Regions from separate parts of the Bacillus altaicus genome, predicted to be linked through region 3. Evidence: predicted binding sites of a transcription regulator. Region 3 holds the regulator's gene; each other region holds the start of a gene.
What was found. Region 3 encodes Rex, which represses fermentation and respiration genes when NADH is low (regulators of the CRP and FNR family bind a similar motif). Its sites were predicted from a motif close to TTGTGAAATATTTCACAA; they were not measured.

Region 1: the regulator Rex is predicted to act here: its motif matches at 3,811-3,828, upstream of ACE38F_RS03910 (L-lactate dehydrogenase).
Region 2: the regulator Rex is predicted to act here: its motif matches at 3,814-3,831, upstream of nirB (NADPH-nitrite reductase large subunit).
Region 4: the regulator Rex is predicted to act here: its motif matches at 4,348-4,365, upstream of hcp (hydroxylamine reductase).

The regions. Positions count from the first base shown of each region.
Region 1 covers NZ_CM143394.1:774,403-779,952, forward strand. The annotation lists gene ACE38F_RS03875 (acyl-CoA dehydrogenase family protein) at 1-1,182, shown strand, start outside; gene ACE38F_RS03880 (helix-turn-helix transcriptional regulator) at 1,313-1,540, shown strand; gene ACE38F_RS03885 (DUF2178 domain-containing protein) at 1,537-1,824, shown strand; gene ACE38F_RS03890 (MBL fold metallo-hydrolase) at 1,887-2,609, shown strand; gene ACE38F_RS03895 (hypothetical protein) at 2,637-2,765, opposite strand; gene ACE38F_RS03900 (hypothetical protein) at 3,074-3,259, shown strand; gene ACE38F_RS03905 (spore coat protein) at 3,273-3,521, shown strand; gene ACE38F_RS03910 (L-lactate dehydrogenase) at 3,920-4,870, shown strand; gene ACE38F_RS03915 (PTS transporter subunit IIC) at 4,893-5,550, shown strand, end outside.
Region 2 covers NZ_CM143394.1:3,392,111-3,397,660, forward strand. The annotation lists gene ACE38F_RS17585 (esterase/lipase family protein) at 1-796, opposite strand, end outside; gene ACE38F_RS17590 (hypothetical protein) at 1,060-1,269, opposite strand; gene exsG (exosporium protein ExsG) at 1,519-1,671, opposite strand; gene ACE38F_RS17600 (excalibur calcium-binding domain-containing protein) at 1,881-2,741, shown strand; gene ric (iron-sulfur cluster repair di-iron protein) at 2,947-3,654, shown strand; gene nirB (NADPH-nitrite reductase large subunit) at 3,906-5,550, shown strand, end outside.
Region 3 covers NZ_CM143394.1:44,316-49,865, reverse strand. The annotation lists gene tsaD (tRNA (adenosine(37)-N6)-threonylcarbamoyltransferase complex transferase subunit TsaD) at 1-191, shown strand, start outside; gene ACE38F_RS00175 (ABC-F family ATP-binding cassette domain-containing protein) at 605-2,527, opposite strand; gene ACE38F_RS00170 (redox-sensing transcriptional repressor Rex) at 2,715-3,344, shown strand; gene ACE38F_RS00165 (YdiK family protein) at 3,374-3,565, opposite strand; gene ACE38F_RS00160 (CPBP family intramembrane glutamic endopeptidase) at 3,562-4,311, opposite strand; gene groES (co-chaperone GroES) at 4,714-4,998, shown strand; gene groL (chaperonin GroEL) at 5,036-5,550, shown strand, end outside.
Region 4 covers NZ_CM143394.1:2,292,134-2,297,683, reverse strand. The annotation lists gene ACE38F_RS11985 (ABC transporter permease) at 1-745, opposite strand, end outside; gene ACE38F_RS11980 (ABC transporter ATP-binding protein) at 746-1,507, opposite strand; gene ACE38F_RS11975 (DUF1048 domain-containing protein) at 1,677-2,018, opposite strand; gene ACE38F_RS11970 (PadR family transcriptional regulator) at 2,094-2,414, opposite strand; gene hcp (hydroxylamine reductase) at 2,998-4,284, opposite strand; gene bla2 (BcII family subclass B1 metallo-beta-lactamase) at 5,030-5,550, opposite strand, start outside.

The sequences.
Region 1 (5,550 bases), 730 kb from region 3:
GAGCACTTCTCAGCATTTATCGTAGAGAAAGAATACGCTGGTGTATCTACAAGCCCAGAAGAAAAGAAAATGGGTATTAAATGTTCTTCAACTCGTACGTTAATTTTAGAAGATGCGTTAGTACCGAAAGAAAATCTACTTGGGGAAATTGGTAAAGGCCATATTATCGCGTTCAACATTTTAAATATCGGTCGTTATAAATTAGGTGTTGGTACAGTTGGATCTGCGAAACGTGCAGTAGAAATTTCAGCACAATATGCAAATCAACGTCAACAGTTCAAACAACCAATCGCTCGCTTTCCATTAATTCAAGAGAAACTTGCGAATATGGCAGCGAAAACATATGCAGCTGAAAGCTCTGTATATCGTACAGTAGGTTTATTCGAAAGCCGCATGAGCACATTATCTGAAGAAGAAGTAAAAGACGGTAAAGCAGTAGCAGCTTCTATCGCTGAATATGCAATCGAGTGCTCTTTAAATAAAGTGTTCGGTTCTGAAGTGTTAGATTATACAGTAGATGAAGGTGTTCAAATTCACGGTGGTTACGGATTTATGGCAGAGTACGAGATTGAAAGAATGTACCGCGATTCTCGTATTAACCGTATTTTCGAAGGAACGAACGAAATCAACCGCCTAATCGTACCAGGTACGTTCTTACGTAAAGCGATGAAAGGTGAATTACCACTTCTTCAAAAAGCACAAAAATTACAAGAAGAGTTAATGATGATGATGCCAGAAGAAGTAGGCGATGAGCCATTAGCACTTCAAAAACATTTAGTAAAGAACGCGAAGAAAATCGGTTTAATGGTAGCTGGATTAGCTGCTCAAAAATATGGTAAAGCATTAGATAAAGAGCAAGAAATTCTTGTGAATATCGCTGACATCGTAAGTAACCTTTACGCAATGGAATCAGCTCTTCTTCGTACAGAAAAAGCAATTAAAACAACTGGTCTTGAAAAGAATAAACAAAAAGTGTTATACACTGAAGTATTCTGCCAAGAAGCATTCAACGAAATCGAAGCAGATGCGAAAGAAACACTTATCGCAGTTGAAAATGGCGACATGCTGCGCATGATGTTATCATCATTACGCAAATTAACTCGCCACACACCACTTAACGTAATTCCGAAAAAACGTGAAATCGCTGCGAAAATTTTAGAAGATGAGCGTTACACAGTTTAATAGATGATGGGGAACCAGTGGCCTGTTGGCTGCTGGTTTTTTATTTTTATTGATGTTAAAAATAGTTTACATTATGTTAAAAATAAATTACAATTAAAATATAGAAAATAATGTAAAATGAGGAGAGGTTATGAAACAGAGTGGAACGTTACAAAATAATCTCGTTGTACTCCGAGCAGAAAAACGCTGGTCACAAACGGATTTAGCGAACCAAGCTGGGGTAAGTAGACAAACGATCGCTTCAATTGAAGCGAATCGTTACAATCCATCTTTAATTTTAGCTTTTGAAATTGCACGTATTTTAGGTAAGGAGTTTCATGAAGTTTTTCAATATAAGATAGAGGGGGAAACGGAATGAGTATTGTAGTAGGGATAATAATCTCAGTAGCAGGACTAATAGGTGTTTTATATTCAACACGTTTTCAGAAGAATGAGGGGGAAGACGAAAGGGGCGAGCATATTACGGGGAATGCAGCTAAAATTTCGTTATTTGTATTTTTATTTCTATATTTAGTTATCTTTTTAATTGGGAATCTATATTCATTGACAGGCGAACAATATAAATTAGCGAATTCATTTTTATTAGCAGGGGTACTTTGTTCTTATGCTTTAACTATCGTAGTTTTGAAAAGAGAATATTAAATGAAAAAGGGCTGTTTTACATATGTATTTGTAAACGGCTTTTTTTAATGGAGGTAAAGGAGATGAAGTTAATAAGAGTAGGAACAGTTCACCAAATCGCATTTTTACCGCGTCTATTTCCGATTAACTGTTACTTTGTTGAAGAAGAAACAGGATTAACTCTAATTGATGCTGCTTTACCATTTTGTGCAAAGAAGATTTTAGAAGCGGCTCGAAAAATAGGAAAACCGATTACGAATATCGTTATTACACATGCGCATGATGACCATATAGGGGCGCTCGATGCTATAAAACAAGAATTGCCGAATGTTCCGGTCTATATTTCTAAAAGAGATGCAAGTTTACTTGAAGGGGATTTGTCACTGCAAATAGGGGAACCAGACACGCAGGTAAAAGTAAGTGTGTCAAAAAGGATAAAGACGATTCCAGATATTCTTCTTCAAGAGGGAGATCAAATAGGTTCCCTTGTAGCGATTGCAGCTCCAGGTCATACACCGGGATCAATGGCGTTTTTAGACACGAGAAATGATGCACTCATTGTTGGAGATGCATTTCAAACGAGAGGTGGAGTGGCGGTAGCGGGGCAATTAAATTGGCTTTTTCCATTTCCTATGTTTGGTACGTGGGATGCAGAAGTTTCATTAACGAGTGCTCAGAAATTGCTGGAGTATAAGCCGTCTATATTAGCGACAGGGCATGGGAAGATGATTAAAGATCCGTTAGTGCAAATGCAACGGGCGATTGAAGAAGCGGAAAGGAATTTAACAAGAAAGAGCCTCAAATAATTTTGAGGCTCTTTTTGCTAGATGATATTATTTTGCTGGTTTTAAAAATGTGTATATGGCTAAGGAAAAACAAAGGAAAATAAATGCGATAGGATCTTGATATGGATTAGGTTCAGAGCCCTTCTGGATTTCTGTAAGGAAGTCATGTGTTTTCATGTTTATTTCTCCTTTCATTAATAATTTATTATTTGGTGTAAAAGAAGACGAGAGATGATGAATAAGAAAAATGGTGGAATTGCAAAGAATGAGAAGTATTTTAAAGGGATTTTCATGTTAATTATTTTATAGTATATGTCTATATTTTAATGTGAAAATAAAAGTTAAAAATATGTAATTTTGCATATTCGAACACGCGTGTAAAAAAATGAAAACTAGGCTTTGTATACTGCGACTTTTTTTATGCATACAATCCAAAAAACCCCAAATACTAATGACGAATGAAAAAAGAAAGGCGGGTATGTTCTATGCAAAATTTAACAGAGCTTGAAGTAGAAAATTTACGTCATTTAATTGGTGGTCATGCGACGATTATTAACAAATTGGACCAGTATGCACAGGCTTGTACAGATCCAGAGTTGAAACAAATGCTACAAAAGGATGCGCAAGATGCACGAAATACGAAACAGCAGTTAATGACTTTTTTAGGATAGGAGGAAGAGAGAAATGAATGAAAAAGATATGGTAAATGATTATTTAGCAGGGTTAAATTCAAGTTTAACAAGTTATGCAAATTATATTTCTCAATCTGATAATGAACAGTTACATCAAACGTTAATTCAAATTCGTAATCAAGATGAATCTCGTCAACGTAATATGTATGAATACGCAAAGCAAAAAAGTTATTATAAGCCGGCAGCGCCTGCTAATCCAATGATTGTACAGCAATTAAAAAGTCAATTAAGTGCGGAATAGTGTGATGGATAAAGTGAAACTTTAATCAGTGTGGGGGTTCATCTCCCACTGATTATTAGCCCACACCAATCGGGCGTTTACGGGCAGCCCGACTCCCACCTAACTTCTTTGCTCCAGCCGAATTTTGAGGCGGGAGTTTTACTGCCCGCAAATAGCGGGATGAAACGAGCGAATGGATTCGCTCGTTTTTTTGTTTGGTATATGTCAATAAATACATAATAAATATTTTTCCAGTTGTAACAAATATGACAAAAATTAAATATAACAATTCACAAAAAGGACAAAAACTTTGCTCAACATTTCACAAAGTATCCATGGTTTCTATTGTGAGAACCTCTATAATTAGGAGTGTAAAGAACCAAAGAAATAGACTACATAATCAATTGGGAGAGATTGCTATGAATAGAAACACAAGAAAAATTGCAATTATCGGTACTGGATTAGTTGGATCAAGCTGTGCGTATTCCATTGTAAACCAAGGGATTTGCGAAGAGCTATTGTTAATTGATATAAATCATGAACGTGCAGTTGGAGAAGCGATGGATTTATCGCACTGCATTAACTTTACAAATACAAGAACAAAAGTATATGCAGGAAGTTATGAAGACTGCAAAGATATGGACATTGTTATTATTACAGCAGGACCAGCGCCGAAGCCTGGACAAAGTCGTTTAGACACTTTAGGAGCAAGCGCTAAGATTATGGAAAGCATTGTTGGCGGCGTAATGGAAAGTGGATTTGATGGCATTTTCTTACTCGCATCGAACCCAGTTGACATTATTACATATCAAGTGTGGAAGCTATCTGGATTACCTAGAAATCGTGTGATTGGTACAGGTACATCACTAGATTCTTCTCGCTTAAGAACAATTTTATCTGAAATGTTACATGTAGACCCTCGTAGTATTCATGGGTATTCATTAGGAGAACATGGTGATTCTCAAATGGTTGCTTGGTCTCATGTAACTGTTGGTGGAAAATCAATTTTGCAAATTTTAGAGGAACAAAAAGAACGCTTAGGTGAAATAGATTTAGATGAAATTGTTGAGAAGACTGCGAAAGCTGGATGGGAAATTTATAAGCGCAAAGGAACTACTTATTACGGAATCGGAAATTCTCTAGCTTATATTGCTCGCTCAATTTTCAATGATGATCACCGTGTTATCGCTGTTTCAGCTATTTTAGATGGTGAATATGGCGAATACGATATTTGTACAGGAGTACCAGCAATTATTACTAGAGACGGTATAAGAGAAGTGGTAGAACTGAACTTATTAGAAGATGAAGAAAGCCGCTTTGCAAAATCAAACGATGTTTTACGCGATTATATGAAAACAATTGGTTACTAAATTATAGGAGAAGGTGAAACAAATGAAAGAATATATAATGTCTCGTGTGTTTAAAGCTTCTGCCGGAATCGCACAGGGTATTTTCGTATCCCTTGGAATTGGTTTACTGATCGAAAATATAGGAAGAATTGTTGATATCCCATTACTTATTACAATCGGAGTTGTTGCAAAATCACTTATGGCACCAGCAATTGGAGCCGGGATTGCCTTTATGCTCGGTGCAAACGGACTCGTAATTTTCTCAGCGATGGTAGCTGGAGCAATTGGAGCTGGTTCCATTTCAATTACTGAAGCTGGTCTCATCATTAAAACAGGTGAACCAATCGGTGCATTATTAACAGCGACTTTAGCAGTTTATATTGGTAAACGATTAAGTGGAAAAACTGCTTTAGATATGATGCTCGTTCCATTTGCAGCAATATTAGGTTCTGGTTTAGTCGGTATTTGGTTAGCTCAAAATATTAGCCCAGTTTTAAATACAGTTGGAGCATTCATTAAAGATAGTTCAGCTGGTAGCCCGTTTATCGCTTCTATCGTGATTGCTGTAGTTTGGGGATTGTTACTTATCTCTCCAGCTTCATCAGCTGCGTTAGCGATAGCGCTTAGCTTAGACGGTGTTGCAGGTGGTGCAGCACTTGCAGGATGTGTTGCTCAATTTATCGGATTCTCTGTTATTTCAG
Region 2 (5,550 bases), 1.8 Mb from region 3:
TCCATTCGTTCACCAATCCATCATTAGAACCGTATGATGACAAATACAACCCACCCATAGATAGTGCTGAAAAAACAGGTCCCCAGCTTGTCCCAGTAGCCGTATAGTAACGGTTTAATTTAGCTGCAGGATTATTATCTATTGTAGAACGAAACTTTGCCATTTCACCTATTTGCAATGAATATGTCCCATCATCTTTTTGACCTAATATAGAGGCAAGCCATCCTGCCCACCAACTATATGATAAATCCGCTAAATTGGATCCGTAATGCGGAGTGGCAAGCGTAATAACATTTCCAACAAATCGATTCGCTCCATATCCAACTAACGCAGCTTGTGTATCAATACCACCTTTACTGTGAGCTACAATATTTACTTTTTTGCCAAAATGATTATAAATCTCTTCAAGCTTTTGTGCTAACAATTTTCCATTGTCCCATTGGCTAGCTGATCCTTTCCCCGCGGCATCATATAATTGAATAAATACAGTTTGATAGCCTGCTTTCAAAGCATAATCGTACATATCATTCACCTCATGATATACTGTCTTTCCATACCAACTATCCGCATTACCATTTCTTCCTTGTACAAAGAGAATTGGTGGTTTATTCTCATCATAATTAGCAGGTTTCTGACCTAAAAACCATTCTCCAGGAGTAAATACTTCTTGATCTGGAAAGCCAGTCTTAAGCTCTGTTACAACCTCCGCGTGTACATTTGCACTAAAAACCAGCGGACTCATAAAACAAAGTACAATAAATAATGCGATACTCCTTTTCATAATTCCCATTAACATCCCCCTTTTTCTCCTGAAAGAAAACGCTACCATTCCGTTGAACACCAATTGTTTTAAATTCCATTTAATCAATTACTTTTACGTTACAATATAATAAGAAATTAATAGCCGCATTCCTTTCTTATCAAACGTTATTCTCTCAACATTTCTTCATTCCTTTTTACAATAAGCGTTTTGAATATTTCTCAATAAAGCTTTCTCTTTACAGAAAAAACTGCGTATAAAAGGTCTCTTTAATAACCTTTTATACGCAGCTTCTTTGTTTAAAACTCGATGATGTACTCATCATCATATTTATCGTATTGCAAACCCGCTCCTATTTTGAATTCTGTAACTTGATCTCTTAGAAATGGTGCATCTTCTATTTTACTAGTTGCTATTTCAATCCCATATTTTTTTGTTAAATGCGCTAATTCTATTAAAAACCATTCTCTTCGTAATACGACTGGAATATCATACGTTCGTCTTTTCATATATACTAGCACCTCTTCTATTTTCATTATTGAAAAGAATATCACTTCTACTTTCGATACACTTTTTAAAACTATCGTTCATCATCAAAGGCCAATGAAACATTATAGTATATGCATGTCCGTTTTAAACGTGCTATGGCAAAAATAATATTAAAAAACTTAAAAAGCCTTATTTAGTTTACATAAAAAAATTATGTAATAGTAAAAGGGGAAGGCTTGTCCCTCATCCTTTTACTATCAAAAGCTAAATTAAGAACATCTTGGTACACCTAAAGCTAAGAATAAACCTGCTACTCCTGCTGTAATTGGCACTTTCAACGTAATAACATCGTCTACTTTTGTTACTAAAAAGTAAGCATTCCCTTCTTGTAACACGCAATTCACTAATAATTGAAATTCCATTCAAATCTCCTCCTTTCAATCGATATACTATAATTTATGAAATCTCTTTCAAAATGTAATAGTAAGTATATCTATTTTTCCTTATATACGAAATAAATGTTTATACGTCTATTGAAAATATTAAATTTTCTAAATTAATATAAACCGTGTAACATCCAATAAATCCCTATATAATCAATAGAGAAAATCTTACAAATGGAGGTATGAAAATGGCAGTTTTGAGTAATATTGGTGTAGCTTTATTTTTTATAGCTTTTATTCTTTTAATCTTATGTATCATTTCATTCTTTAAGAAAAATGGAAAAGCAAAACAATATGGTCGTCCTACTGTTATTCTTTTTATGATTTCAATTATATTAATAATGACTGGCTCAACAAAATCTGAACACCCAGTCGTAGAATTTTTTTCTACTTTAAGTTTCATTCTATTTATATTTTTCCTTGTTCTAGCAATCTTATCTGTAATTAAGAAAACCGGTGTAGCAAAAAAGCAATTTATAATTACAGCTGTTTTATTTGTCATTTTTGTTGCGCTATCAGGTACTTCAAGTCCTTCTTCTGAAAAAACGACAGCAACGAATAAACAAGTTGCTTCTAATAGTGAAGAGAAAAAAGATGACGAAAAGAAAAAGAAATTAGAAAAGAAAGAAGCGGACGAAAAAACTCGTAAGCAAGAAGATGAGAAACGTCAAGCTGAGGAACTAGCTCGTAAGCAAGAGGATGAGAAACGTCAAGCTGAAGAACAGGCCCGTAAACAACAAGAAGAGCAACAACGTCAAGCCGCTGAGCAAGCTCGCAAACAACAAGAAGAGCAACAACGTCAAGCTGCTGAACAAGCTCGCAAACAACAAGAAGAACAACAACGTCAAGCTGCTGAGCAAGCTCGCGTACAACAGGAACAACAAAAAGCACAGCAAACTCAAACAAAACCAGCTACAGGAAATACTAGTAATGTATCCTACGCAAATTGTGCCGCAGTTAGATCTGCTGGGAAAGCTCCTTTATATAAAGATCAACCAGGATATAGTCGGAAACTAGATAAAGATGGCGATGGAGTGGCATGCGAATAATAGTGATAAAAAAAGAAGCTTAATAGAAGCTTCTTTTTTTATCACTATTATATTACGTCGCCTTATTCTTCCTCTTACTTAAATAAAACTCCTTTTATTATTCTCAAAAATGACACATAATAAGTGATTTAAATCACCACATTGATTTTAATTTATCGCTATTCTTGATTTAGATATTAAATTTAAACTTTATGGAGGCATTCATATGGAACATACATTTACTGAAACTTCTATTGTTGGTGAGATTGTTACACAATTTCCGAAAGCTAGTGATCTTTTTAAATCATATAGAATAGATTTTTGTTGTGGTGGAAATAGACCACTTATTGATGCAATTAATGAAAGAAATTTATCAGCAACAGAGGTAATCACAGAATTAAACACGCTTTATCATAAAACGAAACTATTAAACGAATCTGAAATTGATTGGAAAAATGCTTCTTATCAAGAATTGATTGATTATGTTGTAAATAAGCATCATCGCTATTTAAATGAAGAATTGCCACAGTTAAGTCCATATGTGACGAAAGTATTACGCGTTCATGGGGCAAGTCAGCCTCATTTAGCTCAAATTCATAAGCTATTTCATGAACTTAAGATGGAATTAGAACAGCATTTAATTAAAGAAGAGACGGAAGATTTTCCATTAATTTTAGAATTCGAGCAAAATCCAACTAATGAAAACTATGCAAAGTTACGTAAAGTAGTAGATGAGTTGGAGAATGAACATAGCCACGCTGGCAATATTATTAAAGAACTTCGTAAGGTGACAAATGACTTTACTCCACCAGAAGGAGCTTGCGGCACTTATCGCCTTGTTTACCAGCGCCTTGAAGCTCTTGAATCTGATTTATTTGAGCATATTCATTTAGAAAATAATATTTTATTTCCGCGTGCAATTACAAAAGCATAAATAAAGTGCAGGACATGAGTATAAATGCTCATGTCCTACTTTTTCATTGTGTAAAAAATATTTACACTTCCCCTCCCCCTCTACCCATATAACCATATTCCCTTTCGCTTCTCCTTTCACATAAATCCGAATTTTAACAATTTGTGAATCATTATAAAAATGTGATAAATATCACATCTCCCTCTTTTTTAATTTTCTATAATGGAAATATAATTCTTTGTTCAACTTTTCACATAGAAAGGGAAATGAATATGAAAAAACGTTTAGTTATGATCGGGAATGGTATGGCTGGTATACGCTGTATGGAAGAAATATTAAAACATGATAGTGATTTATATAATATTACTATTTTTGGAGATGAACCACATCCAAACTACAATCGCATTATGCTCTCTCATGTTCTGCAGGGAAAAACAAATATGCAAGATATCATTATGAACGAATATAGTTGGTACGAAGAAAATGAAATAACTTTATATACAAACGAGAGAGTTCAAAGTATTGACCGAGAAGAAAAATTCATTGTCACAGAAAAAAATCGTACTCTTACATATGACAAACTCATTATCGCAACGGGATCTAGTGCTTTTATATTACCTGTTGAAGGTTCCAACCTTCCTGGTGTGACTGGATTTCGAACAATTGAAGATACACAATTTATGATTAACACTGCTAAAGATAAGAAAAAGGCCGTTGTCATTGGTGGTGGATTACTTGGTTTAGAAGCGGCAAGAGGTCTTATTGACTTAGGAATGGATGTCCATGTTGTTCATTTAATGCCGAACTTAATGGAGCAACAATTAGATGCCAAAGCTGCTTCCCTTCTGCGTGAAGATTTAGAAGCGCAAGGCATGAAATTTCTCATGGAAAAGAAAACTGTGAAGATTCTTGGTACCGATCATGTTGAGGGTATTCAGTTTGAAGATGGTGAAATTGTAAATTGTGATTTAATCGTCATGGCTGTCGGAATACGTCCGAATATCCAAATAGTAAAAGATACCAATTTAATTGTAAATCGCGGTATTGTAGTCAACGACCATATGCAAACAAATGATGAATCCATTTATGCAGTTGGAGAATGTGCAGAACATGACGGTATCGCATATGGACTTGTTGCTCCTCTTTATGAACAAGGTGCAATACTAGCAAAACATATAACGAATTTACAAACTGATGGATATACAGGCAGTATCGTCGGTACGCAATTGAAAGTTGCAGGTTGTGATTTATTCTCTGCTGGCCAAATTTATGAAGATGATATAACGAAAGCAATATCAATCTTTGATGAATGTAAACGGTCCTATAAAAAAGTATTAATTCGTGACAATAAAGTCGTTGGTATCGTTTTATATGGTGATACTGCTGATGGCACACGCCTCTTTAGCATGTTAAAGAAAGAAGAAGACATACAAGACTATACAGCAGCTTCCCTTCTTCACAAAGCTGGTGAAGAAAGCGAACTTAACGTTGCTACTATGAGTGCGGATGACACTATTTGCGGATGTAATGGTGTTACGAAAGGCACAATAGTTCACGCCATTTTAGAACAAGAGTTAACTACTTTTGAAGAAGTAAAAGGATGCACGAAAGCCGCAGGTTCTTGTGGTAAATGTCGTCCACTTGTTGAACAAATTTTATCTCATACACTTGGAGATGCTTTTGATGCCTCAACGCAATCTGCCGGTATGTGTGGATGTACAACTTTATCGCGTGATGAAGTTGTAGCGGCAATTCACGAGAAAGGTTTAAAATCACCAAAAGAAGTACGAAATGTTCTTGGTTTTGCACATGAAGACGGATGTTCGAAATGTCGTCCTGCTTTAAATTACTATTTACGTATGACGATTCCAGAAGAATATGCAGATGATAAATCATCCCGTTACGTTAATGAAAGAA
Region 3 (5,550 bases):
ATAAAGGGCTTCGTGCACGTTTAGCAGCAGAATTTGCACAAAAAGAAAATATAGAGCTAATTATTCCTCCTCTATCTTTATGCACAGATAATGCAGCGATGATTGCGGCTGCAGGTACAATTGCGTACGAACAAGGAAAACGCGCTACATTAGCTTTAAATGCAAATCCAGGATTAGATATTGAAGCATAGTTATACACAAAATTAACCACAGCTTGTGGATAAAACCCATATTATCTGTTGATAATATGGGTTTTTTTGTGTACATAAAATGTGTATAACTTTTTGTGTGACTGTGGATAATGTGGAAAAGTTATTTGGAAGTTTATATTATAAAGGTGGATATGTGCATAACCTTGTGGATAACATAGAGGAAGTCTGACCTTTGAAGAAATTCTTTTTTGGGAAATAAAAAACAAGGAGATGTCCAAAAAACATTTTGAAACATCCTCCACTTATTATATAAGGTGCTACTATTGTCAATCCTTTTCGAATCGTTTATATAATTTCATTTACTATGGTATTGATTCCAAAAGAGAAAATAAAAAGGAGGTCATCTCGTCAAAAAGCCCGACTTATGAGACATCCTCCTCTTTTAAATTCTCTTATATATGCAGTTCTTCCCATTCTGCCATACAAGCTTCAAGCTGTTCTTGCAGTGTTTGTTTTTTAGTTGTAATTTCACTAGCCTTTTCATAATCTGCATATATTTCTGGTAAGCAAAGCTGATCTTCTAACGTAGCAATTTCTTCTTCTAAGCCTATGATATTTTGTTCCAGTTCTTCAATTTTTCGAGTACGTTGACGCTCTAACTGTTTACGTTCTTTTTCTTCGAGATAATTTAATTTTTCTTGTGCCACCACTTTTTGAACAGGTACTTCATCTTCTTGCTCTAGTTCCGCGCGTTCAATCATTTCATTTTTCTTTTCAACGTAATAATCGTAATCACCTAAATATTCTTGTGCACCTTCTGTTGATAACTCAACAACGGTTGTCGTTACGCGATTAATAAAGTAGCGGTCATGAGAGACGAATAGAAGAGTACCTGGGTAATCAATTAAAGCATTCTCCAAAATCTCTTTACTATTTAAATCAAGATGGTTTGTTGGCTCATCGAGAATTAATAAATTGGATTTTTGCATCATAAGTTTTGCAAGAGCTAGTCGAGCCTTTTGTCCACCACTCAGAGAAGATACTGGTTTTAATACATCATCCCCTGTGAATAAAAAGTTGCCTAGTATAGTGCGAATTTCTTTTTCAGGTTGCAGGGGATATTCATCCCATAGTTCATTTAAAACTCGCTTCGAAGATGTTAAGTTAGCTTGTTCTTGATCATAATAACCAACAGATACATTTGACCCGAAAGCAACGTTTCCATGTAATAGCTGCAACTTATTCACAATGGATTTCAATAATGTAGATTTTCCAATTCCGTTTGGCCCAACTAAGGCAACACTGTCACCGCGAGTTAAGCGCATATTTACATGTTCAATAATCGGTTCCTGATAATAGCCAATAGTTGCATCTTTAACTTGTAAAACATCATTTCCACTTTGTTTTTCAATATCGAAGTGGAAGGAAGCTGATTTAGAATCGCCTAATGGTCTAGCTAATACTTCCATTCTATCTAATTGTTTACGGCGACTTTGAGCACGTTTTGTCGTAGATGCACGAGCTATATTTTTTTGCACAAAGTCTTCCAGTTTAGAAATTTCATCTTGTTGTTTTTCATAACGCTTCATCTCTTGCTCGTATAGAGCTGATTTTGAGTCTAAATATTTACTGTAGTTACCAACAAATCGTCGGCTTTCCTTATTAGAAATTTCGTATACTTGTGTAACGAGTTTATCTAAGAAATAACGGTCATGGGAAACGATTAAAATCGCGCCAGGATAGCCTTGTAAATATTGTTCAAGCCATGTTAGTGTCTCAATGTCCAAATGGTTTGTAGGTTCGTCTAAAATAAGTAAGTCTGGTCTAGTTAATAATAATTTCCCAAGAGCTAATCGAGTCTTTTGTCCACCACTTAATGTGGAAATTGTCGTCTGATGCGTTTCAACTGGGAAGCCAAGACCGCTTAAAATCGAGCGTATATCCGCTTCGTACTGATAGCCGCCTTGATCTTTATAATCTAATTGTAATTGGTCATAATCAGCTAATAATTTCTCATATATAGCCGCAATTGAAAAGTTTTCTTCTTTTCCCATCTCTTGCTCTAGCCTTCGAAGTTTTGTCTCCATCTGCTGTAGATGTGTAAAGACGGTTAACATTTCATCCCAAATTGTTAAAGACGTTTCTAATCCGGTATTTTGAGCTAAATACCCCATTGAGACATCTTTCGGTTTTATAATTTCACCACCATCATGAGATAACTCGCCAGCTATTATTTTTAATAATGTAGATTTTCCGGCTCCATTTCGTCCGACTAATGCGATACGATCTTTTGTTTGTACTTCCAATTTTATGTTTGCAAGAATCGTTTCTGCACCGTATAATTTCGAAAGCCCATTCACTTGTAATAATATCAATGTTTTCACCTCAAATAATTTCTTAACTTTGCCATGTTTATATTTCTCAATCATACTAAAAATAGTGTATAGTTTAAAATAAAGAGAGAATACTTCTTCTCTTTATTATACAAGGAAATTCATGAGTACTAAACTTCTGTATTTGATTCAAGTATAAGAATAAAGATAGGAAGAGAGGAGAGGTTATATGGATCAGCAAAAAATTCCACAGGCCACTGCCAAACGATTGCCTCTATACTATCGATTTATCCAAAACTTATCTCTTTCTGGTAAGCAACGTGTTTCATCAGCCGAATTGAGTGAAGCGGTAAAGGTTGATTCCGCAACTATTCGAAGAGATTTTTCATATTTTGGAGCGTTAGGGAAAAAAGGATATGGATATAACGTAAATTATTTATTATCATTTTTCCGTGAAACACTCGACCAAGATGATATAACACGCGTGGCACTTATTGGAGTAGGTAATTTAGGGACCGCTTTCTTACATTATAATTTCACGAAAAACAATAATACAAAAATTGAAATGGCGTTTGATGTTAGTGAAGAGAAAGTTGGAACAGAAATCGGAGGGATTCCTGTATATCATTTGGATGAATTAGAAGAACGTTTATCAACTGATATACAAGTGGCAATATTAACGGTACCCGCTACAGTAGCGCAATCTGTGGCAGATAGATTGGCAGAAACGAACGTGCATGGTATTTTAAATTTCACACCAGCACGCTTAAATGTGTCAGAGAATATAAGAATTCATCACATTGATTTAGCTGTAGAGTTACAAACGCTTGTTTACTTTTTGAAGAATTATCCACAATAAAACGCAGAGGGGATGACCTCTGCGTTTTATTATTGTTTTTTCTTTGTGAATTTAACTAAGATAAGGCGAAGTGCCAAATTAAAATCAATTGTTGCCATAACTGCAAATAGTATTGTCCACATATTCCAGATTGTATCTGTTACGTTCGTAATGGCGAAGCGTGTAAAGATACATCCAAGAAGAAAGTACAATGCAGCCATGAACAATGGTGAGTTTCTCATACTAAAAATCCTCCGATAAAGCCTTGCATTTTTTCAGCTTCTTTAATCATTTCTTGAATTTGCTCATTACTTACTACAACTTGAGCAACTGCAACTAATGTATTCATTGCAACATGAGCTGCAATAGGAACTATAATTCGTTTCGTTTTTACGTATAAAAAGGCGAATACGAGCCCCATAGAAGTGTATACCAATAAGTGAGTAAAATCAAAATGAATCGCCGCGAATACAAGTGAACTAATGATAGCGGCAATAAAGAAGTTAAACTTCTTATAAAGTGTACCGAATAAAATTTTTCTAAATACGATTTCTTCCAAAATAGGTCCTATTATAGATATGACAATCAGGAACCAAGGTGTCGTTCTTGCGATGTCCATAAGTCTTGCTGTATTTTCAGATCCCGGTGTAATCCCTAATAAACGCATTTCGATCATACCGGCAATGCTTTGTGAGAACAGCGCTAAGAAGAAACCAATAAAAATCCATCCAATTGTAGCAGGAACAGTAGAGCGCATTTTATCTAAATGCCTGTCACGAATGTCTGTTCTGAGTAACCAAAGTACAACGCATAATGCAATGAAAAAGCTAATGATAGCCCAATGACCAGTTATGAGTTGAAGTTTTTCCTCTCTAGTAAATCCCCTATTATCGTATAGTCCAGTTTTCAGGAGAAGCGGTAACCCGGCAATGCCTGATAACTGCATTAAAATGTATGTAACGATAATCCACCAATATTGTTTTTTCAAATGGTTTAACCATCCTTTCTAACGCTAGTGTATGAGATAAGGTAGGATAACATGTAAATATACTACCTACGATATAAACTTTCATTTGAATTATATTTTTTTTGTAAATAAGTATTTGAAAATAAAATAGGAGACAGGAAAAAGTTGTACGTTTAGCGAAAACAACTTAGGGTGTCTTTCATATTGTAACATACAAGAAGTGGGAACAACGATTCATATAGTAAAGGCAGTAGAAGAAGTAATGATATGTAGGAAAGTGCATAAAGTAATTTGCGAAAAAATTATGATTTTTTTACTTGCAAAAGAAATTGAGATTATTTATTATTAGAAGTGTGTTAGCACTCGTGTGACTTGAGTGCTAATAAATAAAATTTACATAACAAAATGAGGAGGTTATTGTTCATGCTAAAGCCATTAGGTGATCGCGTTGTAATTGAACTTGTTCAAGCAGAAGAAAAAACAGCAAGTGGTATTGTATTACCAGAAACTGCAAAAGAAAAACCACAAGAGGGTAAAGTTATTGCAGTAGGTACAGGCCGAGTGCTTGAAAATGGTGAGCGTGTTGCTTTAGAGGTAGCAGCAGGTGATCTTATCATCTTCTCAAAATATGCAGGTACTGAAGTGAAATACGAAGGTACAGACTACTTGATTTTACGTGAAAGTGACATTTTAGCAATTATCGGTTAATTATATACATTTTAAAAATCCAAGGGGGTCAATTATTATGGCAAAAGATATTAAATTTAGTGAAGAAGCACGTCGTTCGATGCTTCGCGGTGTCGACACTCTTGCAAACGCAGTAAAAGTAACGCTTGGACCAAAAGGTCGTAACGTTGTACTTGAGAAAAAATTCGGTTCACCACTTATTACAAATGACGGTGTAACAATCGCAAAAGAAATCGAATTAGAAGATGCATTCGAAAACATGGGTGCGAAATTAGTGGCAGAAGTTGCTAGCAAAACAAACGATGTAGCTGGTGACGGAACGACAACTGCAACTGTATTAGCGCAAGCTATGATTCGTGAAGGTCTTAAAAACGTAACAGCTGGTGCAAACCCAATGGGTCTTCGTAAAGGTATCGAAAAAGCTGTTACTGCTGCAATTGAAGAATTAAAAGCGATTTCTAAACCAATCGAAGGTAAATCTTCTATCGCACAAGTAGCTGCTATTTCTTCGGCTGACGAAGAAGTAGGTCAATTAATTGCTGAAGCAATGGAGCGCGTTGGTAACGACGGCGT
Region 4 (5,550 bases), 2.2 Mb from region 3:
CTAACTGACTTTTAAATGCTTTACCGGCGAAGAAGTAAGCGATAACCATGATGCCAACGCACCAAGCAAGTGCGATCCAAATATCGTTGCCAACAGTCCCTTCATATAAGAGGGCACGAATCGCATTCACGATTGAAGTCACAGGCTGGTTCTCAGCGAAAGCACGAACAATTTTTGGCATCGTTTCGGTAGGAACAAAGGCCGAACTAATAAAGGGCAGAAAAATTAGTGGGTATGAGTAGGCTGTCGCCCCTTCCATAGACTTCGCTGTCAACCCAGGAATGATAGCCAGCCATGTCAGCGCCAGCGTAAACATCCCAAGTATTCCAGCTACCGCGAGCCAATCCAGAATATTAGCACTGGAACGGAAGCCCATTAAGAGCGCAACAAGGATAACCACCACGATAGTAAGCACATTAGCAACAAGTGAGGTTAATACGTGAGCCCATAATACCGATGAACGCTTAATAGGCATAGTAATGAAACGTGCCATCAGCCCACTCTTCACATCCGTAAACAACCGCACGGATGTGTACGCGACACCAGATGCGATAGCCATCAGCAAAATTCCCGGCAATAAATAATTGACGTAGTTATCCGTTCCTGTCTTTATGGCACCGCCAAATACGTAGACAAACAACAGCATCATCATAATCGGTGTAATCGCTACCGTAATAATTGTATCCGGACTGCGCATAATGTTGCGCATTAAACGCCCTAACAATACCCCTGTTTTGCTCTTCATTTACATCTCCTCCTTTTTGCCGATGATCGCAAGGAAAATTTCTTCCAATGTCGGCTGCTTCTCGATATACTCCACTTTTGCTGGTGGGAACATCTCTTTAAGTTCAGTAAGAGTACCAGTCTTAATAATTTTTCCGCCATGCAAGATAGCGATACGGTCCGCCAGTTGTTCCGCTTCCTCCAAGTACTGGGTTGTCAGCAAGATCGTTGTGCCGCCGCCGGCAAGTTCCTTGACGGTATCCCACACTTCAATCCTCGCTTCGGGATCAAGCCCTGTCGTCGGTTCGTCGAGAAAAATGACTGCTGGCGTTCCGATCAAACTCATCGCGATGTCCAGCCGGCGCTTCATCCCACCTGAATACTGATCTGCCCTCTGGTTGGCTGCATCGGTCAGGCTAAATCTTGCAAGCAAATTGTCAGCGACTTGAGCGGGACTAGAAACTCCACGCAACTTGGCGATCATTATTAAGTTTTCTCTCCCCGTGAGCATACCGTCTAATGCTGCGAACTGCCCTGTCAGACTGATGCTTTGACGAACATGATCCGATTGACGCTGGACGTCAAAACCGCAAACACCTACTTCGCCGCCATCTTGCTTCATCAGCGTCGAAAGGATATTGACTATCGTCGTCTTACCCGCTCCATTTGAGCCCAGCAGTGCGAAAATTTCGCCACGCTGCACTTCAAAATCCACCCCTTTTAACACTTCCTTATCTTTAAAGGATTTTTTTAACCCTTTTACAGAAATCGCTGTATTGCTCATGATTTTTTCCTCCTTAAAAAATGTTTTGTAAAGCTAGACTGCCTACACCCCTCTATTTAGTATTACTGATAATCTGTATTACTTAGTACTGATTTAAAAATATAACTGAATAGCGATGGTGGCAATTCACATTTGTAACCAGCTAATCAGTCGGTATTACCTATTGCATTTATTTTTTTCTCAATTGCTTCATGATACTTTCATTCAAATCTTCACGATACTTGGAGACATAAGTTTTAGCGTTCGCCACTAGTTCGTCAGCAAAAGACGCCACGTCCTCCCCAGTGATTTCCAGCACTTGTCTGCCTTCCGCCGCACCGGCTTCAAACAAATCGATTAATTCATACTGTATGTGTAGCATATCCATCCCGTTGCCCGCTGAAAAATTCCACATGTAGTTTTGAATTTTCTTAAATACAAACTGGTAGTCCTCTGGCAGAGCCCCAACCCGTGCCATCATCATTTTGTACTCTTTTTTATCACCAATTAATTTTTTGAACATTTCCAACATATTATTTTTCCTCCTTTTTTATAAAGCAGAACAAGAAACTCCCAAAATATCGGCCGAATGTTTTATCTTATGAGGCTAGTTTGACTTCAAGACGTTAATTTTTGATGATACAAAATCCCATTTTCTCCAAAACAATTCAAGCTCCTGACGGCCATCCTCATTTAGTGAATAAAACTTTCGAGGTGGCCCCATATCTGACGGTTTCTTTTCAATATTCACAAGTTTTTTCTTCTCTAATCGCACAAGGATGGTATAGACCGTTCCTTCCACGACTTCAGTAAACCCAAGATCATTCAGGTGGCGGGTAATCTCATAGCCATACGTTTCACGGCGGCTGATTATCTCTAGCACACAACCTTCCAGCGAACCCTTCAGCATTTCAGTTAAATTTTCCATATTCTGATCCTCCTCTCCCCCCTATTCTGTCTGACTTATATTCAGTATCACAGAGTACTAAGGCTAATTTTTACTGAATAGCTTTTGAGAAGCCTCACTATTCAGTACTACTTATTACTTCTACATTGTATGACTAAGTAGATGTAATGTCAACTCGATTTTTAAATTTTTTCTTAAATCCGCTTTTGCCTATTGGCTACTGAATATATTTTTAAAAACTACGCTATTCAGTATTACTCATTACCACTACATTGTATGACTGTGTAGATGGAATGTCAACTCGATTTTTAAATTTTTTCTTAAATCCGCTATTATCTATTGGATACTGCCTATTTTCTTCTTAAGAAATCTCACCACATACCTATCCAGCTAAGAAAAGGAAATACCCCAAAACAAAAATTCCGCATTTTCGTTTTGGGCGTTATAATATTCCGAAGTTAATGAATGTGGCTAGCTCTCCTTATTAAGAAGACAGATTATTTTTTTGTTCTTCTACTAATGCACCTGTGCATCTAATACATGAGCTTGCGAATACATACAAATTCTGTATAAAGCCAACTCTACATATAGGACATCCTTTTTGTTACGATAACATCATTTTCATATCTTCTGCGGCAGTTGTAATCAGTTTTAAAGCAAATGTTTCTTGTAATACATCAAGCACGCCAGGTGAAATAAATTCAGGTGCCTTTGGACCAATACGAATATCTTGAATACCAAGACTAAATAGCCCAAGTAAAATGGCAACCGCTTTTTGTTCAAACCATGATAGGACAATACTCACTGGCAATTCATTTACTTCACATTGAAAAGCATCTGCTAAAGCGGCCGCTATTTTCACTGTAGAAATTGAGTTATTACATTGCCCTAAGTCAATGTAACGCGGAATCTCCGTACCAGGCACAACACCATAACTTACATCATTAAAGCGGAATTTCCCACAAGAAGTTGTTAAAATAACCGTTTCTGGCGGAAGTGACGTTGCTAATTCACGATAGTATTCCCCGCCTTTTCCTGGTGCATCACAACCTGCGATAACAAAGAAACGCTTTATTTTCCCTTCCTTTACTGCCTCAATAATTTCTGGAGCTAATGATAATACCGTATTATGGTGAAACCCTGTTACTAACTGTTCATCCGACTCCATATGTACTTCTGGAAGTTCTAGCGCTTTTTGAATCAATGGTGCAAAATCATCATTTTCAATTTTCCGTACACCTTCTAGACCTGCAATATCATACGAAAAGAAGCGATCAGAGTATGATCCTTTAATTGGCATAACACAGTTCGTTGTAGCTAATATAGCACCAGTAAATTTTTCGAAAAGGCGTCGTTGATCGTACCATGCCTTACCAATGTTTCCTTTTAAATGTTTATATTTTTTCAACTTTGGATATCCGTGTGCTGGTAACATTTCAGAATGCGTATAAATATTAATTTCTTTTCCTTCTGTTTGCTTTAATAATTCCTCTAATGCAAATAAATTATGACCAGTAACTACAATTGCCTTACCTTCTACATGATTTTGTGTAATTTGGACAGGCTCGGGAACACCAAAATGATTCGTATGTGCCTCATCTAATAACTCCATCACTCGTAAAGCTGATTTCCCGACTTTCATAGCCATATCAATATGTTCTTGTTCATTAAAATTAGAATTTGTTAATGTCATATATAACGCTTCTTGAGTTGTAGCATCTACAAATGCATCTGTATACCCTAGCTGAGCAGCATGAGTACGATAAGCAGCAATTCCTTTTAATCCAAACACAATCGTATCTTGTAAACTTGCAATGGTTTCATTCTTACCGCAAACACCCATCACTTTACATCCACCTGTTGGCGTTTGTTCACATTGATAACAAAACATATCATCCCACCCTCTCCCAATCATTCCTTACAAACTAAGCATAATACCCATTGAGAAAAAGGGATGTGATGTGAATCACAATAATATATGAAAATTTGTGACAGTTCATATTGTTGACATAATATTTTTATTGACACCAAAAAAACATTACATAATCATGTTGTTAATGTTTTCAAATAGCTAGACTATTGCTGAATTAAATATTTTACTTACTAGTTCATAGTACGAAATGAAGATTTCGTACTATATTTTAAATCTCTTAAGCAAACATAAATAGGCATACAAAAACGCTATTCTTTCTATCATTCAACAGAAAGAATAGCGTTTTTTCATTTTGAAAAACTATCAATTTTTTGATTAAAGATTATATGAGAAATCACTTTTTTAACAATACATTTACATTATCTTAACATTGTTTACATTATTTATATGATATATTTATATAGAAACTACTTAAGAAATTTCATGTAAATTGTTATCTTTATAATCTCTTAACTGTTTGATAAGAGATTATGTTATATTTTCATACCAGGGGTGAATTAGGATGACTGAAACTTTAAAGACACTTATAATGCTTGATGTTACTTACGTTGTTATAGCAATTATGACGGTACTGGTATTTGTATACTTGGAATTAAAATCTCAGTAACATATGCAGGCGTAATTGATAGCTCCGCATTTAAATATAGCTAGAAGAAAGCGAGGAGGAAATTGTTTCTCCTCGCTTTTATATTCCCTCAGTTTCTTATTTCAACAAATCAAGTGTATGTAAAAGCAATCCTTTGCCACCTACATCACCATGACCAGGTACTACTGAATTTATATTTCCATATCGGTTCAACACATTTCCAATCGATATGGGCCATTCATTTACATACGCATCAGCAACGTTTCCTAAATCTTTTGCTTCCGCAGATTTCACTAAACAGCCTCCAGCTAAAATTTTGTATTGCGGTAACCATACGACAATATTATCTTCTGTATGTCCTTTCCCTGGATAGAACGTTTCTACTTTTATATTTCCAAATTTCATATTCGTAAGTTTTTGTAAGTCTCCAAGCGGCTCCTCATATCCATTTTTCTTTGCTAGTTCCGCAGTTAATGCTGTACTATGCGCTTTAATGCCTCTTTCTTTCAACGTTTTAATTCCGCCAATTCGATCAGCGTGCGCATGTGTAATAATGACATCAGTTACGCACTTCTGAAATTTCTTTTCTACCATCTCTATTAGTTCCTTCGTTAACTTATCATCCCAAGAAGAATCGA